Regions from separate parts of the Clostridium sulfidigenes genome, predicted to be linked through region 1. Evidence: riboswitches for the same ligand, from Rfam matches in the RefSeq annotation. Region 1 holds a riboswitch; each other region holds the start of a gene.
The links. A riboswitch is a leader RNA that binds a small molecule or an ion and turns the genes downstream of it on or off. The one in region 1 is predicted to bind cyclic di-GMP.
Positions count from the first base shown of each region.

Region 2: another riboswitch for cyclic di-GMP. It lies ahead of ACTNBA_RS12270 (response regulator); the one in region 1 lies ahead of ACTNBA_RS02685 (prepilin peptidase).
Region 3: another riboswitch for cyclic di-GMP. It lies ahead of flgB (flagellar basal body rod protein FlgB); the one in region 1 lies ahead of ACTNBA_RS02685 (prepilin peptidase).

Region 1 covers NZ_JBQHQR010000002.1:169,909-180,906, forward strand. The annotation lists gene ACTNBA_RS02680 (GspE/PulE family protein) at 1-705, opposite strand, end outside; gene ACTNBA_RS02685 (prepilin peptidase) at 791-1,528, opposite strand; cyclic di-GMP riboswitch class II at 1,626-1,710, opposite strand; gene groL (chaperonin GroEL) at 2,028-3,656, opposite strand; gene groES (co-chaperone GroES) at 3,713-3,997, opposite strand; gene ACTNBA_RS02700 (TVP38/TMEM64 family protein) at 4,193-4,909, opposite strand; gene ACTNBA_RS02705 (DNA-3-methyladenine glycosylase family protein) at 4,967-5,848, opposite strand; gene ACTNBA_RS02710 (C-GCAxxG-C-C family (seleno)protein) at 5,943-6,353, opposite strand; gene gltA (NADPH-dependent glutamate synthase) at 6,587-7,969, opposite strand; gene ACTNBA_RS02720 (sulfide/dihydroorotate dehydrogenase-like FAD/NAD-binding protein) at 7,969-8,832, opposite strand; gene ACTNBA_RS02725 (3-hydroxybutyryl-CoA dehydrogenase) at 9,432-10,280, opposite strand; gene ACTNBA_RS02730 (FAD-binding protein) at 10,538-10,998, opposite strand, start outside.
Region 2 covers NZ_JBQHQR010000010.1:16,757-27,754, forward strand. The annotation lists gene ACTNBA_RS12230 (permease) at 60-1,064, shown strand; gene ACTNBA_RS12235 (thioredoxin family protein) at 1,148-1,387, shown strand; gene ACTNBA_RS12240 (RNA polymerase sigma factor) at 1,890-2,375, shown strand; gene ACTNBA_RS12245 (zf-HC2 domain-containing protein) at 2,372-3,271, shown strand; gene rbr (rubrerythrin) at 3,472-4,134, shown strand; gene ACTNBA_RS12255 (acetate uptake transporter) at 4,322-4,930, shown strand; gene sstT (serine/threonine transporter SstT) at 5,096-6,328, opposite strand; gene ACTNBA_RS12265 (GNAT family N-acetyltransferase) at 6,903-7,436, shown strand; cyclic di-GMP riboswitch class II at 7,574-7,656, shown strand; gene ACTNBA_RS12270 (response regulator) at 7,734-8,108, shown strand; gene ACTNBA_RS12275 (chemotaxis protein CheC) at 8,098-8,733, shown strand; gene ACTNBA_RS12280 (diguanylate cyclase domain-containing protein) at 8,726-9,655, shown strand; gene ACTNBA_RS12285 (TetR/AcrR family transcriptional regulator) at 9,715-10,323, opposite strand; gene hypB (hydrogenase nickel incorporation protein HypB) at 10,591-10,998, shown strand, end outside.
Region 3 covers NZ_JBQHQR010000004.1:319,588-330,585, reverse strand. The annotation lists gene ACTNBA_RS07190 (methyl-accepting chemotaxis protein) at 1-142, shown strand, start outside; gene ACTNBA_RS07185 (flagellin N-terminal helical domain-containing protein) at 482-1,327, shown strand; cyclic di-GMP riboswitch class I at 1,438-1,520, shown strand; gene flgB (flagellar basal body rod protein FlgB) at 1,934-2,314, shown strand; gene flgC (flagellar basal body rod protein FlgC) at 2,317-2,748, shown strand; gene fliE (flagellar hook-basal body complex protein FliE) at 2,768-3,088, shown strand; gene fliF (flagellar basal-body MS-ring/collar protein FliF) at 3,105-4,676, shown strand; gene fliG (flagellar motor switch protein FliG) at 4,679-5,692, shown strand; gene ACTNBA_RS07155 (FliH/SctL family protein) at 5,676-6,443, shown strand; gene fliI (flagellar protein export ATPase FliI) at 6,458-7,765, shown strand; gene fliJ (flagellar export protein FliJ) at 7,780-8,220, shown strand; gene ACTNBA_RS07140 (flagellar hook-length control protein FliK) at 8,226-9,554, shown strand; gene ACTNBA_RS07135 (flagellar hook assembly protein FlgD) at 9,566-10,267, shown strand; gene ACTNBA_RS07130 (flagellar hook-basal body complex protein) at 10,311-10,998, shown strand, end outside.

The sequences.
Region 1 (10,998 bases):
TATTCTAGTAACTATGCCTGGAAGTACATCAATATTTAAAGATGATATTTCTTCTAGCTGACCATCTATTCTATATCTAACTCTTATATATTTTTCATAGGGCTCTATATGAATATCTGAAGCTCTTTGTTCCACTGCATTTTTAAGTAGGGAATCCACTAGTTTTACAGTGGGAGCATTTTTAACTTCATCAATCTTTTCTATATCTTCCGTCTTATTATGAAACACTATCCTAGACCTGGTTATCTCTTCTACAGCACTTTCCACATTTCTATCTGAATAATACTTTTCCGTAGCCTTATGGATGTCATCCTTTGTGGATATATAAGGTTCCACTCTTAGTCCTGTAGTTATAGCTACATCATCCATAGCAAATATATTTAAAGGATCTGATACAGCTACCTTTATTACTCCATCAGCAGTATAAAAAGGGAATAATTCATATTTTCTACATAAGCCTTCGTTAACTAATTTAACAGCCTTAGAATCTACATCTATATTACTTAATGTTACTCTTTCAATACCTAACTGTTCTTGAAGTACCTCTATAATAATATCCTCTGTTACTATACCTTCATCGATTAATAATTCTCCCAGTTTTTTTCTCTTTACCTTTTGAATCTCTAAGGCTTCTGATAATTGTGACCTGGTAATTTTATTTGCCTTTACTAGCAAGTCACCTAGTCTGACAGTATTCCTTGCCATTTCTCTCCACCTCACCTTTACAATTAATTTATTTGTCCTTATCTAAAAGTTTTATACTTCTTTTTATTTCTTAAAACTCCTTATATTAAATGAAATTTAATATATATTGTTCTCCAATGATTAAAACTATATATGCTCCCATAGCCAAGCTAGGTCCTAAAGGAATATACTCATCCTTTGATTTCTTTTTTGATGCAATTAACATAACTGCAATTGTTCCTCCTATAATGAAGGATATGAGTAAAAAGTATATCTCTAATTTCCATCCTAGAAATAATCCACATAATACTGCTATTTCAATATCTCCAACACCCATGCCACCAGTTAAAACATATATTAAACCAATAACACCTAGGCCTATTAATCCCCCAATAATATAGTTAGTTATACTATGGGAGTATGCTACAGTTTCTATAAGGATAAAGATTATACCCACTGCCATTCCACTATAAACTACACTAGAATACACATCTGTAGTATCATAATCAATAAGGGCTATGACTATTAAAAATAGAGTTAAAAGGGAATACTTAAAAAAGCTTAACCCTATGCCATATCTAAGATATATTCCTACTAATAAAATCCCTGTAAGCCCTTCTACTAAGGGATATCTCATAGAAATCTTAGATTCACAATATCTACATTTACCCTTAAGCCATAGATAACTTACTATTGGAAATAAATCCTTCCATTTCAATCTAGTATCACAATTTCCACAATGGGAAGGTGGACTAATTAATGACTGATTGTTAGGTATTCTATAAATACATACATTTAAAAAACTTCCTATTACTACTCCATATAAAAATACTATAAAACCCATAATTTATTATCCTTTTACATTTATTTCTATTTAGAAATCATTATACTATATTTTTACATATGTGTATATAAAATACACGCAAAAAAACCGACTAAATTTATAATTTAGCCGGTTGTACCATTAACTCAACAACTTTCAAGGTACCCAAATAAAAAAGTTGCATCATTGTATCTAAACTTACTTTCTTTTTATATAAACTTACTTTCTTTTTATATAAATTTATTTTACATTTATATAAATTTGTTTTATTGTTGTATAAATTTATAAATGTTAAACATATTATACTATAATTTGTATTATATTTCTATATACTTTCCTTGTTATGTGTTATTTTATTACATTTATCCTTAAAATCCACTGTTTTAAAGGTTTTTATAGACTTTGTAGATAATTAAATTGATAAAATTTGGAGAGAATTTATGTGAACATTAATTATGGATGTAAAAAAAGACTTCCATGAAAACTTCATGAAAGTCTTAATTCTATTTAATATTTAATTTTAGTACATTCCGTCCATTCCCATTCCTGGTGCACCTGGCATTGGAACTGGGTTCTTTTCTGGAATATCAACAACAGCAGCTTCTGTTGTTAAGAATGTTGATGCTACAGATGCAGCATTTTGAAGTGCGCTTCTTGTAACCTTAGTTGGGTCAACTATTCCAGCTTTAATCATATCTACATATTCAGCATTTAATGCATCATAGCCTATTTCTGTAGCTGAATTTCTAACTCTTTCAACTACTACTGAAGCTTCTGCACCAGCATTTGTAGCTATTTGTCTTAATGGCTCTTCAAGAGCTCTTCTTACAATGTTAATACCTACTTGGATTTCTGAAACCTCTGAAGTTAGTTTAGCAACTGCTTCTATTGCATTAATATAAACAGTTCCACCACCTGCAACGATACCTTCTTCAACTGCAGCTTTTGTAGCAGCAAGAGCATCTTCAATTCTTAATTTCTTTTCTTTTAATTCTGTTTCAGTAGCAGCACCAACTTTGATTACTGCAACTCCACCAGCAAGTTTTGCAAGTCTTTCATTTAATTTTTCTTTATCAAATTCAGAAGTTGTATCTTCCATTTGTTTCTTAATTTGATTTACTCTAGATGCTATATTTTCTTTTGCACCTTTTCCATTTACGATAACAGTGTTTTCTTTAGTAACTTTAACACTATCAGCTCTTCCTAACATTTCAATAGTTGCATCTTTAATGTCGTGTCCTAATTCTTCTGAAATTACTGTACCACCTGTAAGTATTGCTATATCTTCAAGCATTTCTTTTCTTCTATCACCAAAGCCTGGAGCTTTAACAGCAACACATGTAAATGTTCCTCTTAATTTATTAACTACTAAAGTAGCTATTGCTTCACCTTCAACATCTTCAGCAATTATTAAAAGTTTTTTACCTTGCTGTACTATTTGCTCAAGAATTGGAAGTAATTCTTGGATGTTAGATATTTTCTTATCAGTTATTAAAATGTATGGATTATCAAGTACAGATTCCATCTTATCTGTGTCAGTTACCATATATGCACTTAAATATCCTCTATCAAATTGCATACCTTCAACAACATCAAGTTCAGTTCCCATTGTTTTAGACTCTTCTACAGCTATAACACCTTCGTTACCTACTTTATCCATTGCTGTAGCTATTAGAGCTCCAACTTCCTCGTCTGCTGCTGATATAGCTGCAACTCTTGCTATGTCTTCTTTTCCATCTACTTGTCTAGAGTATTTTTTTATTTCTTCAACTGCTGTATCTACAGCCATTCTTATACCATTTCTAAGTAACATTGGGTTTGAACCAGCTGTTACATTCTTAAGTCCTTCTCTTATGATCGCTTGAGCAAGTACTGTAGCAGTTGTAGTTCCGTCTCCAGCTACATCGTTTGTTTTGTTTGCAACTTCTTTTACAAGTTGTGCTCCCATATTCTCATATGCATCTTCAAGTTCTATTTCTCTAGCTATTGTAACACCATCATTTGTTATAAGTGGTGAACCAAATTTTTTATCTAATATAACATTTCTTCCCTTTGGTCCTAAAGTTACCTTAACTGTATCTGCAAGTACGTCTACACCTCTTTGCATAGCTCTTCTTGATTCTTCTCCGAATAAAATACTTTTAGCCATATTCATTTACCTCCTATGATATGTGAATTTCTTAGCTTATCATTAAAATATATTACTTATTCTAATATTGCTAATATGTCTTCTTGCTTTAATATAATATATTCTTGTCCTTGTAATTTAACTTCTGTTCCTGCAAATTTAGAAAATAATATCTTATCTCCTATTTTCACTTCCATCTTAATTTCTCTTCCATGAGAATAAGTTCCTGGACCTACTGCAACGACTTCTGCCTCTTGTGGTTTTTCTTTTGCAGTACCTGCTAGAACTATTCCTCCTTTAGTTATTTCCTCAGATTCTAATCTTTTGATTACAACTCTGTCGCCTAATGGTCTGATATTCATAAAAAACCCTCCTAATTGTTAGTTATTTATATAATTTTTTTATTTATCTTTATTTATTAGCACTCACGACTATTGAGTGCTAACTACAATATAATAATATATAATTATTATTTTATAAGCAAATCTTTTATTTTAATAGAACCTGGTAAAATAAGCGAATATATTAAAATATCTCACTCATGGTAATATTTTCTCTTATTTTCTCTTATTTTTACCTTTATGCTTTAAGGCTCTATGGAAAAAGTCTATAATGCTATGTCCTTTAAGTATTCCGACTAAAAATAAGACTCCTGATACTACCCCTATAATTATCATAGATACATAGTCCCCTCTATGTATACCGTGGCCAAACATGGCAGATGTGATTATCCATGGTAATCTACCAGCAGAAGAATATAATATAAAATCCCTTAGAGTTACATTGGATATACCAGCTACATAAACTAATATATCTTTAGGTATTCCAGGTATAAAGTATATTACAAAGATAACTATATTATTACTTCCAGCATCTAATATTCTCTTTATCTTAGTTAAATTATTTTTTTCAATAAGCTTATTTATATACTTTTTCCCAAATAATTTAGCTATAAAATAAGCAACTACACTTCCAAGAATTATCCCTACTGCAGAGGCAATTCCTCCTACTAAAGGTCCGAATATGTATCCACCTGCTACTTGAACAACTTCTCCTGGTATAAAGAATATTATTACTTGTATCATTTGTAGCACTACAAAGGCAATTATACTATAACTACCAAAGGATAGTATTAATTTTTTTAATTCTTCTGGATCTCTAAATACAGTGAATTTCTTGGAAAATTCCCAATAGGCTATTAATAATACTACTATAACTATAGTCCATATTACTCCATTTGTTACATACTTTTTTATCTTATTTTTATTCTCCATACCTTTCCCACCTTGTATACCCTTAGTTTATGTTCTATATATCAACATATTTCTAACTTAATCTATTTTTATATTGTTTTCTCTTGCATAATAAAATAAGTATTGTTGTGCAAATCCAGATAAGCTACCAAACTTCTCTCTTGCAAACTCCCTTATTTTAGGCAATGATACATCTGGTGCCACATAAAAGAACTGCATTGCTCTTTTCACCCATACATCCACTGGAAATGCTGAGTATTTCCCCATAGAAAATAGCATTATGCAATCTGCTACCTTAGGCCCTACTCCATTAAAATTTTTAAGACCCTCATGACATCCATCATCATCACTTTGTTTTATTGCGTTTAAATCATAGGTACCACTACTCAAATCTTCTAGTGCCTTATATATATACTTAGCCCTAAATCCAACACCTAAAGCTTCTATATCTTCTACCGTAGCTCTTCTAAACTCCTCTAAGGTTGGAAAAGCGTAATATGTATTTCCCTTGTACTTTATAGATTTGCCAAATACTTTACTTATATTTTCTATAGCTCTTTTTATCATAGGGATTCTATTATTTGCAGATATAATAAAAGATATTAGCATTTCAAAGGGATCTTGCTGTAGTATTCTTATTCCTACACCAAATTCTACTGCTTTTTTTAAAAGTTCATCCTTCTCAAATTCTTCTTTTATAGCTGAATAGTCCCTTTCTAGGTCAAAGTAATTTAGCCATATGTCATTAAAATCCTTTAAATCCGTATTATATATAACTACATCATTATTCCTTTTTTCAATTTCAATAACTTTTCCAAAGGCTACACCTATATAATTATTATTATCTTGTCTGTTCCATCTAAAACATTGTCCACAATCAAAAATATGGGGAAGTTCAAAATTCTTTACATCCTTTAATATAACTTTTCCACTTTCTTCAATAGCTTCTTTAAAGTCCATCCATATCAACCTCCTTGAAATAACATTTATGGGATGCTAGTTTAAAAATAGTGCTAAGGATATTCTCAGCACTAAGTTTTAAAATTATTCTCAATTACTGTTTATTTCTCTCTCTTGTTACTATGTTGTCTAATATAACTGCACCTTTTTCTACTATATTAAGACATCTTACTTCATCATTTCTATATAATTCCTTTAATTTATCACAATTTAATGAATTACATTCTTTATTAAAGTTTTCAATGAATTCTTGAGTAAGGGTTTTTACATAATCACTTTCATGGGCTCTTTCCTTTGTAAATAAAATACCAAGAACAGAAATTGCTCCTGTGATAACTCCACAAGTGGATTCTACACCCATTCCCCCACCGAAAGCAGCCATGGTTTTAAAAGTTTCTTTACTTAAGTTTAAACCATATTCTTCATTAGCAGCATATAGCATAGTCTCTGCACAGTTTAAATCATATTCTTCTCCATAATATTTTTTCACTACATCTAATAACATATTTATGCACCCTACTTTCCTATTAATTAGTCCTAAACTTCAGAGAAGCTAAGAACTCTGTTTATTATAGTTTTAGTCATAAATCTATGACTCCAAAAATTTCTTTAAATGTATTAGAAATCTACTAGTTTTCAGTTTCATTATACTATATTTATCATATAAAAAAGCCATATTTTAAAGAATTTCACATAACTTTAAAATATGGCTTGATTTTATTAATTCTGCTTTTAAAATTACTTACTTAATTGCTCATCAATAGCTTTAGCAGCTTTTTTACCAGCTTCCATAGCAAGTATAACTGTAGCTGCACCTGTTACAGCATCTCCACCAGCATATACTTTTTCTTTTGAAGTAAGTCCTGTTTCTTCCTCTGCAACTATGCATTTATATTTATTAGTTTCTAAGCCTTTAGTTGTAGCTGGAATTAATGGGTTTGGTGAAGTTCCTAGTGACATGATAACAGTGTCACAGTCTAATGTAAACTCAGAACCTTCTATTACTTGTGGTCTTCTTCTTCCAGATGCATCTGGCTCTCCAAGTTCCATTCTTACACATTTCATTCCTTTAACCCAACCATTTTCATCCCCAAGGATTTCTGTAGGATTAACTAATAAATCAAGGATAACTCCTTCTTCTTTAGCGTGATGTACTTCTTCTACTCTAGCTGGAAGTTCAGCTTCACTTCTTCTATAAACTATATGTGTTTCTGAACCTAGTCTTAAAGCTGTTCTAGCAGCATCCATAGCAACGTTACCGCCACCAACTACTGCAACGCATTTACCAGATTTAATTGGAGTAGCATATTCATCTTTAAATGCTTTCATTAAGTTATTTCTAGTTAAGAATTCATTTGCTGAGAATACTCCATTTAAGTTTTCTCCTGGAATTCCCATAAACTTAGGAAGTCCTGCTCCTGATCCTATAAATACAGCTTCAAATTTCTCATCATTCATTAATTCATCTATTGTAACTGTTCTACCAACAACTACATTTGTTTCTATTTTAACTCCTAATTTTCTTAGGTTGTTTACTTCATGCTTAACAACGGTATCCTTTGGTAATCTAAACTCAGGAATTCCATAAAGTAAAACTCCACCTGGCTCATGTAAAGCTTCAAATACAGTTACGTCGTAACCCATTTTAGCAAGCTCCCCAGCGCAAGTTATTCCTGATGGGCCTGAACCAATTACAGCAACTTTTTTATTTTTCTTTTCAATCTCTTTAGTCAAATCCACATTGTTATTTCTTGACCAGTCTGCTACAAATCTTTCTAATTTTCCTATAGCAACTGCTTCACCTTTTATTCCAAGAACACATTTACTTTCACATTGTAATTCTTGAGGACAAACTCTTCCACATACTGCTGGAAGTGCTGTATATTTATCTAAAGCCTTTGCAGCTTGTGCAAATTCTTTTTCTTTTACATGATGAATAAACTCTGGTATATCTATTGCAACTGGACATTTAGATACACATGGTTTATTTTTACAATTTAAACATCTAGAAGCTTCTTGAACTGCTTCTTCTTCAGTGTAACCAAGACAAACTTCTTGAAAGTTAGTTGCTCTTACCTTTGGATCTTGTTCTTGTATTGGAGTTCTTTTCATTCTATCCATTAGTTATTTCCTCCTACTTTGCATCCTTTTTGTATAGAATCCTTTTGTATTTCTTCTGTCTTATACATAGTTGTTCTTTTTAATGCTTCATCGAAGTTTACTTTATGTCCATCAAATTCTGGTCCATCAACACAAGCAAATTTAGTTTCTCCATCAACAGTTATTCTACAAGCACCACACATACCTGTTCCATCAACCATGATTGGGTTCATACTAACTATTGTTTTTATACCTAATTCTTCTGTTAATTTACATACAAATTTCATCATTATCATTGGTCCTATAGCAATTACTGTATCGTATTTATTACCTTCTTCAACCAAAGATTTTAATCTATTAGTAACCATTCCTTTAAATCCATAGCTACCATCATCAGTTGCTACATAAACATTGTCTGCAACATTTTTCATATCTTCTTCTAAAATAACCATTTCTTTATTTTTAAATCCCATGATTACGTCAGCTTTAATTCCGTTTTCATGTAACCATTTTACTTGAGGATATACTGGTGCAGCTCCAACTCCACCTGATATAAACATTATTTTTTCATTTTTTAGCTTATCTTTGTCTTCTTCTAAAAGCTCAGAAGGCATCCCTAAAGGTCCAACAAAGTCAAAGAAAGAATCCCCTTCTTCATATTGTTCCATAGCTTTTGTAGTACATCCAATTGTTTGTACAACTATTGATACTGTTCCATTTTCTACATCTGTGTCACATACTGTTAAAGGTACTCTCTCACCCTTTTCATCCATTCTTATTATAATGAATTGACCTGGACGAGCTGATTTAGCTACTCTTGGAGCTAAAATCTTCATCATAAATATTGAAGGTGCCAAAATTTTCTTTTCAACAATTTTATACATAGTACTTTCCTCCGTATTTTAAACATATTTTGTTTTTATATGAATTTAATATTTCACCATTTTAATTCATATCCTTTGCCAAATATAATATTATACTATTTTCATTGAAATTTATATATGAACATTAGATATTTATTTAACATAGTGGCTACAAACGCAAAAATAAACAGCGCAATAATGATAGGATTCTTTACCACATTACACTTGTCCAATAAACTAACTTAAATCTCCATATATCCTTAAATAATACGACTTAAATCCTTTACATGAATATACATTGTGTCGGTTACACTTATATTTTATAATTTTATTTAATTATAGTCAACCATATAGTAAATTAAATATTATAAATTTTCAAGCAAATAAATCCATTTTTTATAAACATCCTCTTGAATTCCAGTTATTCTTTCAAACTTCTGGTGATTCCATTTAAACTATACTCCTTTTATTTTTAAAAATCTACAATAAATTATAAAATGCATTGTTATAATTTTATCTATCTTTTATTTTTTTAATTATATTTAATTTATTTTCACATAAAGAAAAGAGTAAAGATAAATTATTCTTTACTCTTTTGCTGTAATATTTTTATGATATTATTATTTACTATAATCGAAGAATCCTTTTCCAGTTTTTCTTCCTAATTGTCCAGCTCTAACGAATTTTCTAAGTAGGTTGTGTGCTCTGTATTTTGAATCTCCAGTTTCTTTATATAATACATCCATGATTGCTAAGCAAACATCTAGTCCAATTAAGTCACCTAAAGCAAGAGGTCCCATTGGATGATTTGCTCCAAGCATCATAGCTTTATCTATATCTGCAGCACTTGCAATACCTTCTGCATAGATGCAAACAGCTTCATTTATCATAGGTACTAAAATTCTGTTTACTACAAATCCTGGAGCTTCTTCTACTTGAACTGGCTCCTTAGATATGTTAATAACTAATTCATGCATTGCATCATATGTTTCTTGTGATGTTCCCATTCCTTTTATGATTTCTACAAGTTTCATAACTGGAGCTGGGTTAAAGAAGTGTAGTCCTATAACTTTATCAACTCTCTTTGTAGCAGTAGCAATTTCAGTTATAGAAAGTGAAGATGTATTTGTAGCCAGGATTGCTTCTGGTTTACAGATTTCATCTAATTCTTTAAATATTTGTTTTTTGATTTCCATGTTTTCTACTGCAGCTTCTATTATTAAATCTACATCATCTAATAAGCTTAATTCTGTAGTTCCACTAACTCTTGATAGAATTTCTTCTGCTTGTTCTTCTGTTATTTTACCTTTTGTAGCAAGTTTTTTAATATTTTTTTCTATCATTCCAAGACCTTTTTGTACGAATTCATCCTTTATATCTCTAACTATTACCTCATATCCTTTAGCGGCAAAAGCTTGAGCTATTCCTGATCCCATTGTACCTGCGCCTAAAACACATATCTTTTTCATATTAAACACTCCTAACATAATTTTGTATTATGGATTATAGACTATTACAAATCTATATTACCACATTTTTATATATTTATATTTATATTTATCAAAAATAACTCAATAAATATAAATATATGTATACAATTTTCAACGAAATTAGACTTTTATTCAATATTTAACAAATGAGGGGTATATACATCTCCGTATATCCCCTCATCTTATGTTAATTAGTGTACTATAAAATTCAATTAATCTAAAGTCTTATAAATTTACTATTTGTTCATCTCTTTATATTGAGCTATCATTTCTGGAATAACTTTAGCAAAGTCTCCTACTAAAGCTACGTCAGCAGCTTTCATGATTGGAGCATCTGAATCTTTGTTAATAGCTATGATGTAGTTAGAATCTTGCATTCCAGCTAAGTGTTGGATTGCTCCAGAGATTCCGCAAGCTATATATATAGTAGGTCTTACAGTTTTTCCTGTTTGTCCTACTTGAACTGCTTTTTCTACCCAGCCATTATCAACAGCTGCTCTTGATCCAGCTAAAGTTCCTCCCATTACGTCTGCAAGTTCTTGAAGTAAAGCGAAGTTTTCTTTACAGCCAACTCCTCTTCCTCCTGAAACTACGATATCAGCTTCAGTAATGTCTACCATTTCTTTTACTGATTTAACAACTTCTATAGTTTCTGTTCTTATATCAGAAGCTGATAATTGAACGTCAAACTTTTCAA
Region 2 (10,998 bases), on a different contig from region 1:
TCACTTTGTAATATTGGAATTAATTAAAGTTAAAAAATATAATTTAAGGAGATGGGAATGTGTTTGTATTTGAATGGTTAAATAATCAACTATTGAAAATGGAATGGCTTAGTAATTTAGTTACACTTATAGTAAAAAATTTATTTGGCCTAGATGTTAGCAGCAGAATTGGAGGAAGTATTCACTTCTTTATATATGATGTTATAAAGATATTCATACTACTTTCAGTATTAATATTCTTAATTTCATATATACAAAGTTTCTTTCCACCAGAGAGAACTAAGAAAATTTTAGGAAGATTTAATGGTATTTGGGCCAATATATTGGGTGCCTTACTTGGAACTGTTACACCTTTTTGTTCCTGCTCATCCATTCCTTTGTTTATAGGATTTACTAGTGCGGGTCTACCAATTGGGGTTACATTTTCATTCTTAATATCTTCACCTCTTGTAGATTTAGCTTCCGTTATTTTGCTTGCAAGCATATTTAACTGGAAGATTGCAATTGCTTATGTTGTTGTAGGTCTTATTCTTGCAGTTATTGGAGGTTCAATTATTAGCAAGTTGAAACTTGAAAAATATGTAGAGTCCTTCGTTTTTAACAATAAGATGATTGAAGTAGAGCAAGAAGATTTGACTAAAAAAGATAGGATGATTTTTGCTAAAAATCAGGTTTTGGACATTATAAAAAAAGTATGGCTATATATTTTAATCGGTGTAGGAATAGGAGCTGCAATTCATAACTGGATTCCAGAGAATGTAATTACTGCTGTTCTTGGTCAGGATAAATGGTATTCTGTTCTGATAGCAACTTTTGTAGGAGTTCCTATGTATGCTGATATTTTTGGAACTCTACCAATTGCAGAAGCATTGGTACTTAAAGGAGTAGGAATTGGTACAGCCTTATCATTTATGATGGGTGTAACTGCACTTTCCCTTCCATCTATGATTATGCTAAAGAAAGTAGTGAAACCAAAACTATTAGGTATATTCGTAGGAATTGTTACTATAGGAATCATTATCATAGGTTATGTCTTTAATGCCTTTGGGTATCTTCTACTATAAGATTACTTATTAAGATATTTTATAATTTTAATAGAATATATTTTATTTAGGTTTTAAAAAATAATATTTAAGGAGTGATATGTATGATAATTAAGATTCTAGGATCGGGATGTAAAAAATGTGTTACATTAAAAGAAAATACTGAAATAGCATTAAAAGAAACAGGTATGGAAGCTGAGATAATTAAAGTTATGGACTTTAAGGACATTATGGCTTTTGGAGTAATGACAACTCCGGCACTAGTTATTAATGAAAAAGTTGTTTCCTTTGGAAAGGTATTAAAACCAAAAGAAATTATAAAGATTCTTGAAAGTTCTAAATAAAAATTTCTTATGTCTTCATTGGAAAAAATTTATAGTTTATCTTAAGGAATAGTCTTGAAATAATAAATTAATATATTGGAGTGTATATAACACTAATAAAAGCTTCTGAGCAAGTTTTTAAGGACCTATGGGTTGCATACCTATTACCATTCTTCGTAATACATGTGATATGGTAGTTAGGTAACCTATAGGTCTTAGTTTGTTTGTTTATATTGGTTCATTTCTAATATAAATAAAGTTCTAAAAAACTTAATTGTAAAAAGAATTGTTAATTCAAGAAAATTGTAAGAACCATAAGATAAGACAATATATTTGAGTATAGCAGAGTATTTTATTATATTAATGATTTTATAATTAATGGATATTATGACATAATGTAAATTAGAGTAATAATGGAATAAATTGAAAAATATATGGATAATTCTCTTTAGCTTTTAGATTTTTTTAAAATTAATGTAAGATAATCAAATCAAAGGCGTCTTATATGTGAGGAGGTGATAAAGTGACGGAGTTTGAGGATATATATAAAAATTATTTTAAAGATATTTTTTTGTATATATATAGTTTATCTGGAGATAGGCATATAGCAGAGGATATTACAGCTGAAACATTTATGAAGGCAATAAAATCTATTGAAAGATTTAAGGGTAACTGTGATATACGAGTATGGTTATGTCAAATTGCAAAAAATTGCTACTTTTCTTTTCTGAGAAAGAAGAAAAAAACTGTACATTTAGATGAACTTTCTGAACAAAAAGATAATTTTAATTTTGAACAAATAATATCTTCAACAGAAGAATCTATGAAAATTCACGAAATTCTTCATAATCTTGACGAACCATATAAAGAAGTATTTTCACTGCGAGTTTTTGGAGAATTGAGCTTCAAACAGATTGCATGTTTGTTTGGAAAAAGTGATAACTGGGCTTGCGTTACGTATCACCGAGCTAGAAATAAGATCAAAGAGCGAATGGAGGATTATAAATGAAAGTAACTTGTAATGTGATTAGAGACCTTTTGCCTTTATATTTAGAAAATATTGCCAGTGATGATACTTGCATTATTGTGGAACAGCATATTAGTTTTTGTGAAGATTGTAGAAAGCAGCTTGATGAGATGAAATTATATAATAATCCACCTATAGATACAGATGTAGCCCCACTGAGAAATCTAAAGGCTACTTTGCGTAAGAAAAAACTCCAAACAATTATTTTTTCTGTTATGTTGACCATAGTTATTGCTTCAATTACAATTGCTTTTTTTACTGCGCCAAAGTATATTCCTTATAGTGAAGGCACAGTATCCTTAATAGAAAAGGATAATGGGTCGGTACTTGCTTTATTCAGTGATAAAGTATCAGGATATGATATAAGTAGTTTTCCTAATGATGACAACACAGGTTATGTTTACAATATAACTGCATGGGATAGTATTTGGAACAGAAGTATTGCTAAAAATCCTGCAAATAATACTATTTTGAATCCAAATGGTGAAGTGGTAGATTCCGTGTACTATTATATGACTAATGGAAGTGAAGATAGATTAATATATGGTAATGACCAAAATCCTGGTGGAGGTGTTTTCACATTGCCAAGACTTGTTTTGGCATATTATTTAATTATTGACTTAGCATTGGTAATGCTTTGTGGAATAATTATGTTTGTATTCCGGGGATATGAAAAAGTAAAAAATGTGACAATAAAAATTCTCTTTTTGCCTATATCATATTTTTTAGGTCATCTTTGTATTAAAGGATTTACAACGTCATCATATTCTGCAGCAAGGGATTTTTTTGCAATCTTGCTAGTGATGATTCCACTATACATTGGATTCCTATCTGCTATCAGTTTAATGAGAGAATATAGAAATGGTAAAAGGGACTAATATTTAAGTAGGTTTTTAAAAATTTAATTTACTGGTAACAGAAACGCACGATATATCTTCTATTACAAAATTTCGAGGGTCTAATTAATATTGGGAAATTAAATATTATGTGGTATAATAAGAAATAGTAGGAATGGATTGTGAAAAAATAAATAAATAAAATTTCAAATAAAGAATTTAAAATTAGGGGGAATAAAAAAATGGTAAGATATCGTTGTTCAGTATGTGGCTATATTCATGAAGGGGAGTTGCCAGAAGGTTTTAGATGTCCTAAATGTAAACAACCAGCCTCAGTATTTGTTAAAATTGAAGAAGAAAAAGAGATTAAAAATATTTACGCAGGAACAAAGACAGAAAAGAATTTGATGGAAGCTTTCTCAGGCGAAAGCCAGGCGAGAAACAAATACACATACTTCGCCAATATTGCACAAAGAGAAGGATACGATCAGTTAGCTGAAATTTTTCTAATGACAGCTAGAAATGAACAAGAGCATGCTCGTATATGGTATGAAGAGTTGGGTAATTTGGGAAATACTGCTGAGAATCTTTTACATGCAGCTGAAGGTGAAAACTATGAGTGGACAGACATGTATGATGGTTTTGCAAAGGATGCAGAAGCGGAAGGATTTAAGGAGTTAGCTGAAAGATTCCGTAGAGTGGCTGCTATTGAAAAATCCCATGAAGAGCGTTATCGTAAATTACTAAAAAATATTGAAATGCAACAGGTATTTGAAAAAGGTGAAGAAACTATGTGGGAATGTCGTGTTTGTGGACATCTTGTAATGGGAAAAAAAGCTCCTAAAGTTTGTCCTGTATGTAAATATTCTCAAAGTTATTTCGAAGTTAGAAAAGAAAATTATTAATTTTAAGCCGTCACTTATTGTGGCGGTTTTTTTATTTTGCATATTAATATCGATGGATAGTTCTTTATATAATTCAAAGTAATAGTTTATAAATATGTAAACATTATAATTTTTATTGACAATGGATAATATTTTTGTTATTGTTTAAAAGTATGAAATTTGTGTGAACTTATATTAGGAGGATATTATGCAAGAAACAAAGGTTAAAGTAGTAGTAGCTGATCCGTCGGCAATAGGTTTATTTGGACTAGCAATGGTAACATTAGTAGCATCATCTCAAAAGTTAGGATTAACAGAGGGAGTATCTTTAGTATTACCATGGGCAATATTTTTAGGAGCAACAGCACAATTGTTGGCTTGTTTAAATGATTTTAAGCATAACAACACTTTTGGAGCAACTGCTTTTGGTGCTTATGCATTCTTTTGGTATGGTGTTGGTTTTACTTGGTTAATTCAAAATGGAGTGTTTGGACCAGCCCTAGCAGCTAAAGCTGACATAAATCAATTAGGAGTTGCTTATTTAGGGTATTTAATTTTTACAATATTTATGACTATAGGTGCTATGGAAACTCATAAGGTGTTATTTACAATATTCCTATTGATAGATTTCCTATTCTTAGGATTAACACTAACAACTTTTGGAATAATGGAGCATGGAACGCATATGCTAGCTGCTTATTCTGAGTTAGCAATAGCTTTAGTATCTTTCTATGGTTCAGCAGCAGCAGTATTAAATACTCACTTTGGAAGAGTATTTTTACCTGTTGGAAAACCTTTTGGAATATTTAAGAAGTAATATTTAGGTGATGAATTTTTTCATCACCTTTTGTATATTCATGATATACAAAATTAGATTCTAATTTTTATAGTGGTTATAAAGGTTTAAAGCCTCCAAGGATAGTTTATAAGCTATCTAAGGAGGCTTTTATATTTATATAAGAATTACACTAGTATTTAATTTCTATTTAGAAATATTTATTTTTTTACCTTCTTTACGCCACTTACTAAATTCAGCTGTTGCTGTGAAAAGTGCATCTGTGGATGAGTTAAGTGCAGTTTCAGCAGAATCTTGAATAACACCTACGATAAAACCTACACCAACTACCTGCATAGCAATGTCACTTGGGACTCCAAATAAGCTACATGCTAGAGGGACAAGTAATAGTGAACCTCCGGCTACTCCAGAAGCTCCACAAGCACTTACCGCAGAAAGTACACTAAGAATTATTGCTGTACCAATATCTACTTGGATACCAAGAGTATGAACAGCTGCAAGAGTTAAAACAGAAATAGTAATAGCTGCACCAGCCATGTTAATTGTGGCACCTAAAGGAATTGATACTGAATAAGTATCTTTATCTAAACCAAGTTCTTCACATAAACTCATATTTACCGGAATATTAGCAGCAGAACTACGTGTAAAGAATGCTGTGATTCCACTTTCTTTTAAGCATTTAAATACAAGTGGGTATGGATTTTGACGAATAGCTACGTACACCATAATTGGATTTACAACTAGGGCTACAAAAATCATACTTCCAAGTAGAAGTAAAAGTAATTTTCCATAGCTAAGAAGTGAAGCTATTCCACTTGTAACGATAGTATCAACTACAAGTCCCATGATTCCTAAGGGTGCAAAATTTATTACCCATACAACCATTTGAGATAATGCATCAGAAACATTGGAAATTATTAATTTTGTAGAACTTGCAGCATTTTTTAAGGCAAAACCAAGAATTACTGCCCAAGCTAATATACCAATGTAGTTAGCATTGAAAAGAGCCTTTACTGGATTATCAACTAGGTTTAATAGTAATGCTTTAAGAACTTCTACTACACCGCCAGGAGGAGTAATGTTTTCTACCCCAGCTACAAGGGTTAGGCTTACCGGGAACATAAAGCTTGCAATAACAGCTACAAGTCCGGCTAAGAATGTTCCTAAAAGATAAAGAATAATAACGGTTTTCATATTGGTTTCATGACCACTTTTGTGTTGGGAAATAGCACTGGTTACCAAAAATAAGACTAGGATAGGTGCAATGGCTTTTAAAGCACCTACAAATAAAGATCCAAAGATTGATAATGGTTTTGCTACATTAGGAATGGTTACGGCTAATATAATACCTATGATTAAACCTATGATTATACGTTTTACTAAACTTAATCCATTCCATTTCTTCATTAGATTCTTCATAATATTTTCCTCCTATAACGTTAAATAAAAAAAAGTGAGTTTCTGTGGCTTTAAATTTGTTACTAGGAAATTCTTTGGTAAAAATAAGTTTATCATGAATCTTCACTAATGTGAAGTGGAAAAGCATAATGAATTTTCAATTAATTAATGGTCACCTTTACATAAATAACCTATATAATAAACAATTTGAAAATAAAATTTGTTTTGAAATTATGTCTTAAAGCCTATAAATACTTAAATTATGGGGTGTATAAATTAAAATTAAAATATTTATAAAGTCGATTCAATTGCAAGAAAAAAAATTTTTCAAGCATTATGAAAAGATGCCAAGACATATCTCTATACTATTTTGGGATAACAGTTCTATAATTATTCACTGAAAATAAAATTTTAATTGAGAATACAGATTTTACTGAAGTTAGAGTTATTGGATTTTTACTAGAATATGTGTATTATGTAAATAGTAAATATAAAAGTGAAGTTACTGTAAAAATTAGTGGCAAGAGAAAATTTCTAAGGAGTTCAAAGTGTTATAGAATAGGATTATTTTGCATGAGTATTTGGAGGTAGAAGTATGGGAAATGTTATATATAGAAAATTAGAATTAGAGGAATGTGAGTATATAAACAAAATGAATCCATCTCAATATATAGGAAAAGCATGGAGAGATGTGGATGGTAAACGTAAATTAGTGGAAATAAATTACCGAGATTGTGATTGGCCAAACGGCTATGAATACCATCTCAGAAATTTGAAAAAAACTATCTTAAGTGGTGGAAGTGCCATTGCTGCTTTTGATGATAATAATAAATTACTGGGGTTTTCAACAATTAATCGTGAATTTTTTGGTGAAAAATTTAATTATGTTTTATTAGATCAACTTTTCATAACCTTAGAATGTAGAAATAAAGGAATAGGAAAAAATTTATTCATACTTTCTGCAAATGTTGCAAGAGAGTGGAAAGCAGATAAAATTTATATTTGTGCAGGTTCTGCTGAAGAAACAATTGCTTTTTATTTTTCAATAGGCTGTAAAGAAGCAGAGGAAATAAATAAAGAACTATATGAAAATGACCCAAGAGATTACCAATTAGAGTTTTCATTATAAAAATAACACATATATAAACCAATAAAGGATTAACTAACTAACCAATAAAAGTATAACTTTGAAAATTAAGATAAATAACTATTGAAACAGTTTATATTAAATGATAATATTTAAATGTTATAATTTAAATTGGATTAAAATACAAGGGAAACTGTGAAGTACATATTTAGCTTGGGCATCTTATATGTATGGAGTTAGTGATGCAACCGACCCTATATTCATAATTTTTATGAATATAGGGTTTTAATTTTATAATGGATGAATTATTCCATAACTAAACATAGGAGGTATATTAAAATGAATATTTTAATTATTGATGATTCTACTTTTTCTCAAAAAATAATAGGTAACTTAATTGTAAAATATTTAGATGACGTAAACACTTATTTTGCAAAGGATGGAGAGGAAGGATTAGAAAAATACAAAAGTATTAAACCTGATTACACATTTGTAGATTTATTAATGCCTAAATTAAATGGAGGAGAATTAATAAAATTAATAAATGAATATGATTCTAATGCAAAAATAATTGTAGTTTCAGCAGATGTTCAAAAAAGTATAAAGGAAGAAATAGATTCATATGGTGTAATAGAATTTATAAACAAGCCCTTTACTGAAGAAAAAGCAAAATCTATATGTGAGATAATAAGGAATGTTCAAAATGAAGAATAATGTAGAAAGAGAAGATATATTAAAAGAGTTATTTAATATAAGTGTAGGTAAATCAGCGAGTATATTGTCTGAAATAATAAATAAAAAAATATTATTAAATGTACCAAATTTGAAAATCTTAGATTTGAACGAAAAAGCAATAGTAATAGATGATTATCTTCCGCAAGTAATGCAAGGAACTATTATGGTATCCTCTATAGCATTTGAAGATGAACTTAGAGGAAAGGCAAGCTTAATATTCCCAGCGGATAAAATGAGAACATTTATAAACCTATGTTTAAATGAAAATGATGAAAATCAACTATGTAATATGAATTTTACTGATATAGATTTTGATATTATAAAGGAAATTGGAAATATAATATTAAATTCAATAATTGGCGAAATAGGAAATTATCTAAAATTAAAATTAAATTATACTTTACCAGAAGTTAACGTATTTAATAAAGTGGATTTTGAAAAAAATATAAAGAACAAAGAGTACGAGCATATTTTGATGCTATATATAACCTTTAAAATAGACGATTCGGAAATAGCGGGTGCTATAATAATTAATCTTACTTTAAGTTCATTAAGTCAATTATTAAATAAAGTAGGAATGATAGAAGATGATTTCTGTGGATAGAATTTTATATGATATATTAGATAATATAAACGAAGGAATAATCATATTAGACGAAGATTTTAAAATTTTATTTTGGAATAATCATATGGAATGTTTAACCCATATTAGTGAGGAAAAAGTAAAAAATAGTTGTATATATGATGTTATTCCTAGTCTAAATAAAGGTTATTTTAAAGATACAATAAATCGTATAATCAATGATGGAAGAAAAATGTTTTTTTCGGCAGCTATGCATAAAGATTTGCTAAGTAATAATAAAAATTTAAATTTAAAGATAAGTAGAATAGAAAAAGATAATTTGAATTTTATACTTATTGAATTTATTGATGTGACTAATCAATTTTTACGTATTGATCAACTAAAAAAATATGTGAATGAATTATATATTTTAAATAAAGAATTAAAGGAAAAGGAAAAAACTATTAATAAATTAGCTTATTATGATGGACTGACAGGTTTAGCGAATAGAACATTGTTTTATAAAATGGCAGATGAATTTTATAATAATGCTAAAAGAAATAATAGTCTTTTAGGACTTATGTTTATAGATGTTGATAAATTCAAATATATAAATGATACATATGGACATAAAAAAGGAGATGAGGTTCTCATTCATGTAGCTAAAATACTAAAAGAATCTACTAGAAATGGGGATATAGTTGCTAGGTTTGGTGGTGATGAATTCTTAATATTACTACCTTTTATAAAAAGTTACCATGAATGTGAAGCTGTAGCCTCCAGAATTACTAATCTTACTGAAGCTATATATTGTAAAGAAGAGCAAATAAAAATATCTTTAAGCATAGGTATTAGTATATTACCCAATGAGGTTAATGATATTGATGAACTAATATTAGAAGCAGATAGGGCAATGTATAAAGCTAAAAAAACAGGTGGAAATGGATATCATTTATTTAAATAATAGTAAAAACAAGGATGCTATGTAAAAATTACAAGTATCCTTGTTTTATGTAGCTTAGCTTAGGATTTATTTTTTTCCATAAATGCAGGAATACTTTCTGCAAAAAATCTCACAAAGGTGTTTTTGAATTCTTGATCTTCCTGTTTTAAAACCCCTAGGGAATATTGCATTGCAACACCATCTAGAGCTGCTATTAAAATAGTAGCAAGACTTTTTTTGCAGTTTTTATTTTCGATACCAAATGCGTAAAAGTACATATCTGCTACCTTATTTATTATTTCATTATAATCTTGTTTAAGGCTTTCACTAAGAGAGCCACCTTTAGATAATACGTAGCCTATTAATAAAACTAAAAGGCGTTGCTCATTAACCTTAGACATACGTTCTCTAACTTTATTACTAATTTCATTTAACATATTTTCAGTGCTTTTAAGATTACTACTTTCATCTTTTTCAGAAAGTTTTTGAGCAAAGTACATAGCTTCCTTTACTGCGTGGTAGAATAGCTCGTCCTTGTTCTTAAAATGATGATATATTGCACCAGTAGTAAGCCCAGCAGCTGAGGCTATTTGACGCATACTTGTTTCTTCAAAGCCATTTTCTATAAATACACTAATTGCAGCATCTAAAATATGTTGCTTTCTTTCATTAGGTTCATTAGCGTTCATTTTATTCACCCCATTTAAAAATAGTATATCATATTTTTACAACATCATGATTCACATATTATAGGACCATTATATTAAAGACATAATAGTCTGCATTTTCATAACATATTTATTATTTCGAATGTTAATTCATTGACAAAGGTAGGTGCGTATTATATTATAAACATAACAACTGTTATGTTATATTGTGGAACGGTTGGTAATAATATATTGTAACCTACTTCAATAAAGTAACCTAAATTAAATATGAAATGGGGGAGAGTTTACATGGAGGCATTTAAAGTTTTAGAAATTAAGCAAAGTGTTTTTGACAACAATGATCATCAGGCTGAGCTACTTAGAGAAGAATTGAAAAAAGATGGGGTCTTTTTATTAAATCTTATGTCATCACCTGGTTCAGGGAAAACAACAACTGTTTTAAGAACAATTGAAGCTCTGCAAAATGAAATGAACATTGGTATTTTAGAAGCTGATATTGATTCAGACGTGGATGCACACAAGGTTTCACAGACTGGAGTTAAAGTAATTCAACTGCATACAGGAGGAATGTGTCATCTTGATGCTGATATGACTAGACAAGGTTTAAAAGGTCTTGGAACAGATAACATTGATTTTGCAATATTAGAGAATGTTGGGAACTTAGTGTGTCCTGCAGAATTTGACACTGGTGCATCA
Region 3 (10,998 bases), on a different contig from region 1:
AGAAAATGCAGCAGGAACTGAGGAAGCTTCAGCAGCTATAGAAGAACAATCAGCAAGTATCGAAGAAATAGCCAATGGTAGTGAAGGATTGGTAAATATTATAGATGAACTACAAGGTATTATCAATAAATTTACAGTATAAATATTCCTTGGGGTCAGACCCCAAGGAAAAAAATTCCACGGGGTCTGACCCCGTGGTAATTTTTTCAATTAAATCTGGTCACAGGCACTTGTGAAAGAACGGAAAAGCATTAATGGTTAAAAATAGATGTTAATGCTTTTGCTAATCATAAAGTAATTAATAAAAAGTGACGATAAGTAAAATGGATTTAGTTGTCAACATAGTTTGAATAAATGGAACTTTATTCCACGGGGTCAGACCCCAAGGGAAAAATTTCCTGGGGGTCTGACCCCATGGAAATTCGTGGGAATTCGTGGGAATTCGTGGGAATTTGTGATAATTTTTGTGAGGAGTGAGATAATGAGATTAAGTAGAAATATGTCCGCTATGAGGATATTTAATAGCTATACTAAAAATTTAGTAGCTCAGTCTAAGGCTTATGGTAGTATTAGTTCAGGTAATAAGATACAGACCTATAGAGATGATCCTAATGCTAAGGCTAAGAGTGATAAGTTGAAGTTAGAGATTAGAGGTCTTCAAATGGCCACTAGAAATATTCAAGATAGTGTAAGTCTTATGCAAACCATGGATGGTGGTATGCAAAGTATAAGTGAATCCTTGCAAAGGGCTAGAGAACTTATGGTTCAAGCTGGAGGAGCAACTACACCGGAAGATAGAGCAGTTATTCAAAAGGAAATAGATCAAAATTTAGAACATATAACTTATACTGCAAATAATACGGAGATGAATGGTGTAAAGCTGTTAGCTGATAAAAATAATCCAGGTGATACAGTGGATCTACTTATTGGAGCAACTAGTGATTATGTAACTAAACTGCCAACATATAATTTAACATCTACAGGACTAGGACTTGTGAATGCTGATGGTAGCAATAAAATAAGTGTAGAGAATATGAATGATGGATTAAAACGCTTAGATGATGCTATAGATAAGCTGAGTTCTGGAAGAGGAAAGTATGGAGCTCTAAGTAATAGAATGGAGTCTACTGCAGATTATACCAGTGAAATAGCAGGTAAGGTAGAAGGGGCAGAAGGTGAAATTACTGGTACTGATATAGCACTAGAAATGGTTGAATATGCTAAAAACTCAATTTTAGTGGAATCAGGTATGGCTATGATGGCTCAAAGCAATGAATTTCCACAGGATATTCTACAAATATTGAGCAATGTATATCCTAATAGGTAGAGAAAAGAAATTTCATGTAGCAAATAGGGAATTTTAAGTAAAAAGTAAAAATTTTCAGTTTAAAAGGTTGAATGGAAGAAAAATATAGTATATAATGCAGATATGTGAAAAAACTAAATAGGCAAAACTAACGAAAGTTAGTGACGCAAAGCTATAGGGGCTAAGCCTAAGGGGATGCCAGCCAGTTGCCAAAGAGTAAGTATACTTTTTGTTTTAGGTATTATAGAAGTAAATAATATTTTTATTTTAACCTTGTTGTAATTAAAAGCTACTCTTTTTGAGTAGCTTTTTATTATATAAATTTTACAATTTATTGTAAAAAATTACAAAGGATTTTGTAAAATATACTGAATTGTAAACAATTACTTAGTTTCATGTTTTTAAAGAGTATTTTACATAAAATAACATGTAACCATTATTATTCAATATTTACCATACTATATTTTACTTATAATTAAGTTTATAGACTTATTTCTATTTAACGTAAGATTAAAGCATAAAAAATAAAAAAAAATTCGTAGGTCTAACAAAAAAAAGAAGGGATTTAAGTATTTATGTCTAATTTATAAACATCAAGTATGTTTTTATGGAAAATGGAGGTATAAAATGTCACAAAATCAAGTATATGGATTGCTAAAAAAATCTATGAATGTAACTGTTGAGGCTAATAAAGTTATTGCTAATAATATTGCAAATGTAAATATAAAAAACTATAAGAGATATTATGTTCCCTTTGAACAAGTGATGGAAGAATCAAAAGCAAATGGTAATTTGAAAACTACAAATGAAAGACATATAGGCATTGGGAACAAAGATGTACAAGTTAAAAGAGATGACAGTGCATCTATGCGAGAAGATGGTAATAACGTGGATATTGAAACAGAAATGACAAGTCAAGCTGCTAATACTATGATGTATGAATCTTTAGTTAGATTTGCCAGTGGAAAGCTAAATAGTACAAGTAGAGTTATAAAAGGAGGGAACTAAAAGTGGAGGCATTTAGAGGAATGAGAATTTCAGCTAGTGGTCTTACTGCAGAAAGATTAAGAATGGATACTATCTCTTCTAATATTGTTAATGCAGGAACTACAAGAGGAAAAGATGGAAAGCCTTATGTAAGAAAGATTGCTATGTTTCAAGAGAACTTAAAGGAAGCCTACAATAAAAGCAATGGAAAAGTAGAGGACAAGTTAAATGGGGTTAAAGCAGTTGGCATTGTAGATGATGAATCAGAACTTATTAAGGTGTATAATCCAAGTCATCCAGATGCAGATGAAGAGGGATTTGTAACTATGCCAAATGTAAATATCTCCAATGAAATGGTGGAGCTAATAGCATCAAGTAGAGCTTATGAAGCCAATGTCAATGCAATGAATGCACAAAAAAGTATGTTTTTAAAAACTTTAGAAATAGGTAAATAAAAGATGGGAGTAGTACTTTATGATGAACAATTACATACCAAATGCAACAATTTTTCAAAATGAGCTAAGGGAAATTTATGGGGTAAAAGAAAAGGATACTGAAGAGAATAGCGCTTCAAGTGGCACAGGATTTGCAGCTGTTATAAAGGATGAATTGCAAAAGGTCAACGATCTACAAGTTGAAGCAGATAATAATGTAACAGGATATATTGCAGGAGAGAAAAGTATCCATGAAGTAGTATTAGCTACAGAAGAGGCATCTATGTCCCTAGAGCTTGCTATTCAAATAAGAAATAAGCTAGTTGATGCTTATAAGGAATTTAATAATATGCAAGTATAATGGGGGTAAGGATTAGATGAGTAAGCTATCGGAGCTAATGAAGAAGATAAAAGATAAGTGGAATTCCATGTCGAAAACTAGAAAGATAGCTTTAGTGATAATTGCGGTGGTGACTTTTATAGCAATAGGAACACTACTTTATGTATCACTTAAACCAAAGTATACAGTTTTATTTTCAAATATGGATTCCCAAGATTCAGGAAAGATTATAGCCAATTTAGAGGGCAAAGGAACTAAGTATAAAATAGAAGGAAATTCCATCTTAGTTGAAAAGTCTCAAGTAGATAAACTGAGAATGGAAATGCTATCAGAGGTTCAAATAACAGAAGGAAGCCAAGGCTTTGAACTTTTTGATGAAGGTAGCATTGGGGCTACAGATGAAGAATCAAGAATAATGTATCAAAGAGCACTTTCTGGAGAACTTGAAAGAACTATAAAGGGTTTTGAAGAAGTTGAGGCTGCAAAAGTAAATTTAGTTTTACCAAACAACTCAGCCTTTGTAACTAAACCAACTCCTGCTAGTGCTTCAGTAACGGTAAAGTTAGTGCCAGGAAATGAACTTTCACCAGAGCAAGTTAAAGCTATTGTACACTTAGTAACAGGTAGTGTGGAAAACTTAGATAAGGAAGACGTTACAATAGTATCAGACAATCTAAAGTTATTAACGGAGGGTTTGTTTGATAATGAAAAAGGAACCCAGGCTACTAGTACAGAAAATCAAATTGATTCAACTAAAAAAGTTGAGAAAGAATATGAGAAGAAAATCTTAAATGTATTAGAACCAATATATAAAGATAATGTAAAAGTATCTGTAAATGCACAGCTCAATTTTGACGCTGTAAAGCAGAATAATGTTACATATGATCCAAAGGGATCCGCAGTAGTAAGTGAGCATATTATTAAAGACAATAGTAAGGGTACTGAAAATACTTCAGGAAGTACTGTGGATAATAATATGACTAATGAGCAAGATGCAGAAAAAGATACTGAAAAAGCAGGCTATTCGGAAGAAACAAGAAATTTTAATAATACTAAGAGTGAAGAAACAGTTGTGAAGGCACCAGGTCAATTAGAGAGAATTACAACATCTGTAGTTGTGAATGGAGATATAGATAATGCAACTAAGAATACTATAAAAAGTTTAGTATCTGATGCCATTGGTTTTAATGAGGCACGAGGTGATGGAATTTCAGTTGAAAGTTTAGCCTTTAATGATGATTATAAAACACAAGCTGAAGAAGAAATTAAGGCTATGAAGGAAGCAGAAGCAAAATCTAGAAGGATTAAGCTTATTGCTTTAGGAGTAGGAGCAGTTATAGCACTTATACTTATTATTGTAGTTGTTTCTATTATTAGAAGTAAGAGAAAAGAAGATGATGAAGAAGATGAAGAGGCTATAGAAGGACTAGATGTAGTTATAGGAGATGAAACTTTAGAAACAGTGGCGGATTTATACAAAGATTTAGATTTAGAAGCGGAAACTGAAAGAGAAAAGATCATGAAAGAAGTTAAAAAATATGCAGAAAAGAAACCTGAACAGGTAGCGGATATTATAAAATCATGGATGACTGATGAAGAAGGGAGATAGTAATGGCTAAAACAGAAAAATTTACAGGTATTCAAAAGGCAGCAATATTATTTATCTCTTTGGGACCAGATGCATCTGCAGCAATAATAAAAAGATTAAATGAAAGAGATATACAAAAGATAACTTATGAGATTGCTAATATGTCATCGGTTAGAGCTGAAGACAGACAAGCTGTTTTAGATGAATTTATGGAATTAAATAAGGCTAAGGATTATATTCTTGAAGGCGGAGTAGAGTATGCTAGAAGCGTTTTATCTAAAGCTTTAGGAACTCAAAAGGCCAACGATATTTTAGAGAGAGTTACAGAGTTTTCACAGCAGTTTAGACCTTTTTCTATTGCTAGAAAAGCTGATGCAACTCAGCTTATGAATGTAATTTCAGGAGAACATCCTCAGACTATAGCATTAATACTTTGTCATCTACAGCCGGACAAAGCGGGACAGATAATGTCTGCACTTCCATCTGAATTACAGAGTGAAGTTGCTTTTAGAGTTGCTACTATGAGTAATATATATCCGGTGGTAGTGAAGGAAATTGAAGAGGTATTAAATAGTAAGTTATCTTCAGTGGTTACTAGTGAAAGTAGTGTTATAGGAGGAGTTCAATCTTTAGTTAATATACTTAACCAAGTTGATAGGACTACAGAGAAAAACATTACAGAAGGTCTTGAAAGGGAAGATATGGAACTTGCAGATAAAGTTAAGGAATCTATGTTTGTATTTGAGGATATTATTACTATCAATGATGTGGAAATTCAAAGAATTTTACGTGAGGTTGATAATAAGGAGCTATGTATGGCTCTAAAGGGTACTTCAGAACAAGTAATAGAAACTATATCAAGAAACCTTTCAAAACGTGCAGCAGCTACATTGAAAGAAGATATGGAATTCTTAGGACCTGTAAGACTTATGGATGTTGAAAAAGCTCAACAAAAAATTGTTGCTTTAATTAGAAGACTAGATGAAGCTGGAGAAATAACAATTGTAAGAGGTGGAGACGATGCACTCATCTTATAGGGTAATAAAAAGTGTTAATGTATGTGAAAGTGGAACCAAGGCAATAGATACAGACTTTTATATAGAGCCAGCTCCAATAGTAGAGGAGACTATAGATCTTGAGGATACTAATCCTAGGAGTATGGAGGAGTATCTAAAACTAAAGAAAAAGGGTGAAGAAATAGTTGAAAATGCCCATAAAGAAGGGGAAACCATTCTTGCAAATGCAAAGGAAAAAGTAGAAGAGATCCTATATGAAGCCAAGGAAGATGGATTTAATAAGGGTTATGAAGAAGGCCATAGTATTGGTTATAAAGAAGGCTATGACGAGGCTTATGATGAAGGAGTAAAAAAAGGTGAAGAAATAATTCAAAATGCAAATTTTATTCTTTATCAAGCTAAGGAAGAGTATGATAAATTTCTTAAGTCTAAGGAAATGGGCATTAGAAAAATTATTGTAAATGCCGTAGAAAATATGCTTAAAAAGGAGCTTGAAAGTAAGGAAGCACTAAATGGATTACTTTTCAACATCCTATCAGAAGAGAAAAATGCCAAGATGATAATTATAAGGGTAGCACCTAACTATTTAGAAGAAATAGAGACAAAGATAGAAGAATTCAAGCATAGTATGGGCATCAGAGGAGAAGTAGTGGTTTTACAGGATAATTATTTAGAGTATGGAACCTTAGTTGTGGAAAAGGATGATGGAAAAACCACCTTTACTATTAAGGGGAGCATAGAGAAACTAAAGGAAATTCTCATGGAAGCATAGAGGAAGATGGTATTATGATTAATTTGAATATAGGAGACATTGAAAAAAGTATTAGTAAAACAAATTTTAATCATATGGAAGGCGTAGTTAAAAACATAATAGGCCTTACCATTGAAGTAAAAGGAGTTAAGGGTTTTGTAGGGGAAATTTTCCACATATATAATGAGGAAAATAAATCTATAGTATGTGAAGTGGTAGGTTTTAAAGATGGAAATTTAATTCTTATGCCCCTTGGAAACTTAATAGGTATTTCTCCTGGATGCAGAGTCGAGAGGACAGGAAAGCAACTCAGTATAAAGTGTTCAGATGAACTTTTAGGAAGAGTTTTAGATGGAATTGGAAATCCTTTAGATGAAAAGGAATTGTCCCTTTATAAGAATTATCCCTTGGAAGCTATGCCACCAGACCCATTGAAGAGAAGAAGGATTAAAGAAGTTCTTCCTACAGGGGTAAGAGCCATTGATGGATTTCTTACTTGTGGTGAAGGACAAAGGATTGGTATTTTTGCTGGTTCAGGGGTAGGAAAAAGTACTACTTTGGGAATGATTGCTAGAGAAGCTAAGGCTGATGTAAATGTAATATCCTTAATAGGAGAAAGAGGTAGAGAGGTTTTAGATTTTATAGAAAAAGATCTAGGTCCAGAAGGGTTAAAGAAATCTGTAGTAGTATGTGCTACATCTGATCAACCGGCTCTTGTTAGGCTAAAGGGTGCATTTACTGCTACAGCCATAGCGGAATACTTTAGAGATAAAGGATTAAAGGTTATTCTTATGATGGATTCAGTAACACGTTTTGCTATGGCACAAAGGGAAATTGGTCTTGCTATAGGAGAGCCTCCAGCTACTAAAGGATATACTCCTTCGGTTTTTGCAATGTTACCTAAACTTCTTGAGCGTAGTGGTATGTCTGATAAAGGATCTATTACAGCTTTTTATACCGTCCTTGTTGATGGAGATGACTTTAATGAACCAATTGCAGATGCGGTAAGAGGTATTTTAGATGGACATATTGTCTTAAGCCGTGAGTTAGCTACTAAAAATCATTATCCAGCCATAGATGTACTTAAAAGCGTATCTAGACTTATGCCAGAAATTGCAGAGGAAATTCATATAAAGGCTGCCTCACTTGCTAGAGATTTAATGGCCTCTTATAAAGAAGCAGAAGATTTAATAAATCTAGGAGCTTATGTAAAGGGAAGTAATTCTAAAATAGATATGGCCATTGAGTATATAGATAGTATAAATGGATTTTTAACTCAAGAAATAAAAGAAGGTTGCGAAATTGAAGCTAGTAAAGACATGCTTATTAATATGTTTAAATAAAGGTGGTGTAAATTTTGGGACAAACTTATAAATTTAAATTACAAAGGTTATTGGACTTAAGAGAAAAAGAAGAAGATGGTAAGAAAATAGTTTTTATGGAGGCCCTAAGGGAAAAGAATAGGGTAGAAGAAGAACTTAAAAGTCTAGAGGATAGCTTCCAAAGATACTCTACTGTGAATAATAACATGAGTGTAACTGAAAGAAAAATTCAACATCATTATTTAAATCTATTAAATAGTACTATTGATATTACACAAGAAAAGCTTAAAACTGATGAAGAAAGAGTGAAGCTCACTAGGAAAGAATTAGTTACTGCTCAAGTAAATAAAAAGATTGTAGGCATATTAAAAGATAAGGATCAGGCAGCATTTATAAAAGAAGAAAATCGAATAGAACAAATTCAAAATGATGAATTTGCACTTTATGGATTTATACGTGAGTGTGGGAGGCGATAAATTTGATGGAAATGGCACAATTTAGTGTTGGAAATGACCTGTATAAAGGTAGTAGTACTAGTGATAAAGTTAAAAAGTCTGAAGGAAATAAAGGATATTCTAATAAGGAATTTTCCAAGGAACTTAAAAACTACAGTACAGATAATGAAAGCTCTAAAACTAAATCAGTAAATTCTATTAAGCAAGAAAAAGTTAAAGAGCCTTCGAAGGATTACATATTGAGCTCTGAGGAAGTTCATGAAGATGAAAAGCTAAGTACCTCAGAAGATATGCAGTCACTAATAAATCTAATAATAGCTCTTTTGAATAAGGAGGATACTTCTAAGGCTGAAATGGTTTCTTCTGATCTTATCAGTGGAAATGAAGGTAAAGTGGAACTACAACCTTTATTAGACCTTTTAGGAAGTGAAAAAAAGGCAAATGGCCTATTAGAATTATTAAGGGAAGCATCAATTAATAGTGACATGAAAAATAAACTTACAGAGTTATTAACTTTAATTAATGAAGATATTACTGAGCTAGACAATAGTAGTGAAAGTCTTATGAAACTATTAACAGCAGAAGAAGGTATAGATAATGATGATCTAATAAGTCAGTTACAAAAAATAATTTCAATGAAAGATGCTAAGAAAGAAGAGGAGCCTTTAAATATACCTAGAAGAATAGAACTGGAAGCTAATGTTATAGAAAAAAATAGTGTAGTAGCTAGAGTAGAAGATAATGAAGAAAGTAGTAGTAAAGATAGTAAGTTTTCAAAGGAAACAGCTATTTTGAATAAAGTAATTAATGGTGAAGAGAAGGATTCAAAGGTTACAAGAGCTGCTGATTTTATGTCATACTTTGAAAATAGTGTACAAAAATCAGGAGAAGTATCTAGTGAAAAGCCTATAGCTATTACAAAGAGTGATCTTAATAATGATGTGATAAAAGCTTTATCATACATGGATAAAAATGGGGTTAAGGATTTAACTGTAAAGATTTATCCTAAAGAGTTAGGTGAAATATCCATATCTGTAAGTATGGAACAAGGTGCTTTAAAGGCAATGATTAAGGCTACATCAAAGGAAACTGTAGAGATGTTAGCTTTAGGACTTAAGGACATAAATGAAAAGTTAAATGGAAACAACATAAAAATACAATCAGTAGATATAGGACTTTATGAAGAGGATACTACCTATTATGCTCATGGAAACAACCAAGGCAAAGCATATGAAAATGGTGGACAAAGAAGTGGTGAAAAGGGTAGACAAGGTTCAGAGGTTAATATAGTTGAAGAGGATGTTATACCTGAAGCTAATGTGAAAGCCTCTAATGAAATAGATTTACTAGTTTAGGAGATGATGAAATGGCAATATCAACTAATAATACAACAGCACCTTGGGTTGAAGGAAACAAAACTAAAAATGGTACACCTATTGTAAAACCAGGGGCAGAACTTGACAAAAATTCTTTCTTTAAAATATTAGCTGCTGAGCTTTCTAATCAGGATCCAACTCAATCACAAGATACTACTGCCTACGTCTCACAGTTAGCTCAGTTTACAACCCTTGAACAGATGAGTTCATTAAATTCTACAATGACTCTTTCTTCTGCACAAGGACTAACTGGAAAATTTGTAGCTTTAGATGCCTTAGATGCTAATGGAGTACCTCAGTGTGGCGTAGTTAGAGCTGTGTATAAACATAAGGGAGACGTTTATGTTACTGTGGAAGGTGTAGATGGAAAGTATACAGATTATGAATATAGTCAAGTTACAGATGTCATTGATTCAGGAGATCCAAATATGGATAACTTAACCTTCTCTAATGCAGTAACATTGATGGGTAAAATTGTTGAAATAGCACTACCAGCAGATACATCTGTAGAAAAGCCTAAGGAAGATGGCAAGGAAGAAGAAAAGCCAGTAAAGCCTAAGAGTATTACGGGGAAAGTTCTAGAAGTATATAGAGATGCAGAAGGCATCAAGCTTAAGGTTGAAGTTGAAGTTGATGGAAAAATAGAAATTAGAGATTACTTATTTGACTCTGTAATTGGAGTAAAAGGTTAATAAAATTATATTAAAAAATAGAGAATCGGAGGGATAGTATAATATGCTAAATTCAATGTACTCAGGGATATCAGGTTTAGGAGCAAATCAAAAAAAGTTAGATGTAATAGGAAATAACGTGGCTAACTCAGGAACTACTTCCTTTAAATCATCTTCAGTTACTTTTCAAGATAGTATGTATCAAAGTTATAAGGGAGCATCAGGTCCAGGATTAAACTTAGGAGGAGTTAACCCTTCTAGAGTTGGTATGGGAGTTTCTATACAAAGTATAGTAACAAATATGGCTCAAGGAAGTCTGCAACCAACAGGAAGACCTTATGATGTAGCTGTAGATGGAACAGGATATTTTATAGTAGCTAAAGGAAAAGAAAATGGAACAATAACAGTTAATCCAGATCAAAGTATGGAATCTACAACTTTAGAGAGTTTTTATACAAGAGATGGTTCATTTAAGGTAGATAGTAAGGGAAATCTTCTGAATTCTAATGGATATAGAATTATGGGTTATGCTATAAGTGATGGAACAGCAACATCTCCATTAGGTGGAATAGTTAATTATGTAGATGGAGAATCTGAAAACTTAAATGCTAACCAAAATGAATTAGTAGCACTTAAAATACCAGAGACTGTTTCTAAGCTGGTAACTGATAAAGATGGGAATCCAGAAGTTGGTGCTGATGGTAAGCCAACAGGAAGAAGAGAAGATGTTAGAATTCAAGGTTTCTCTATAG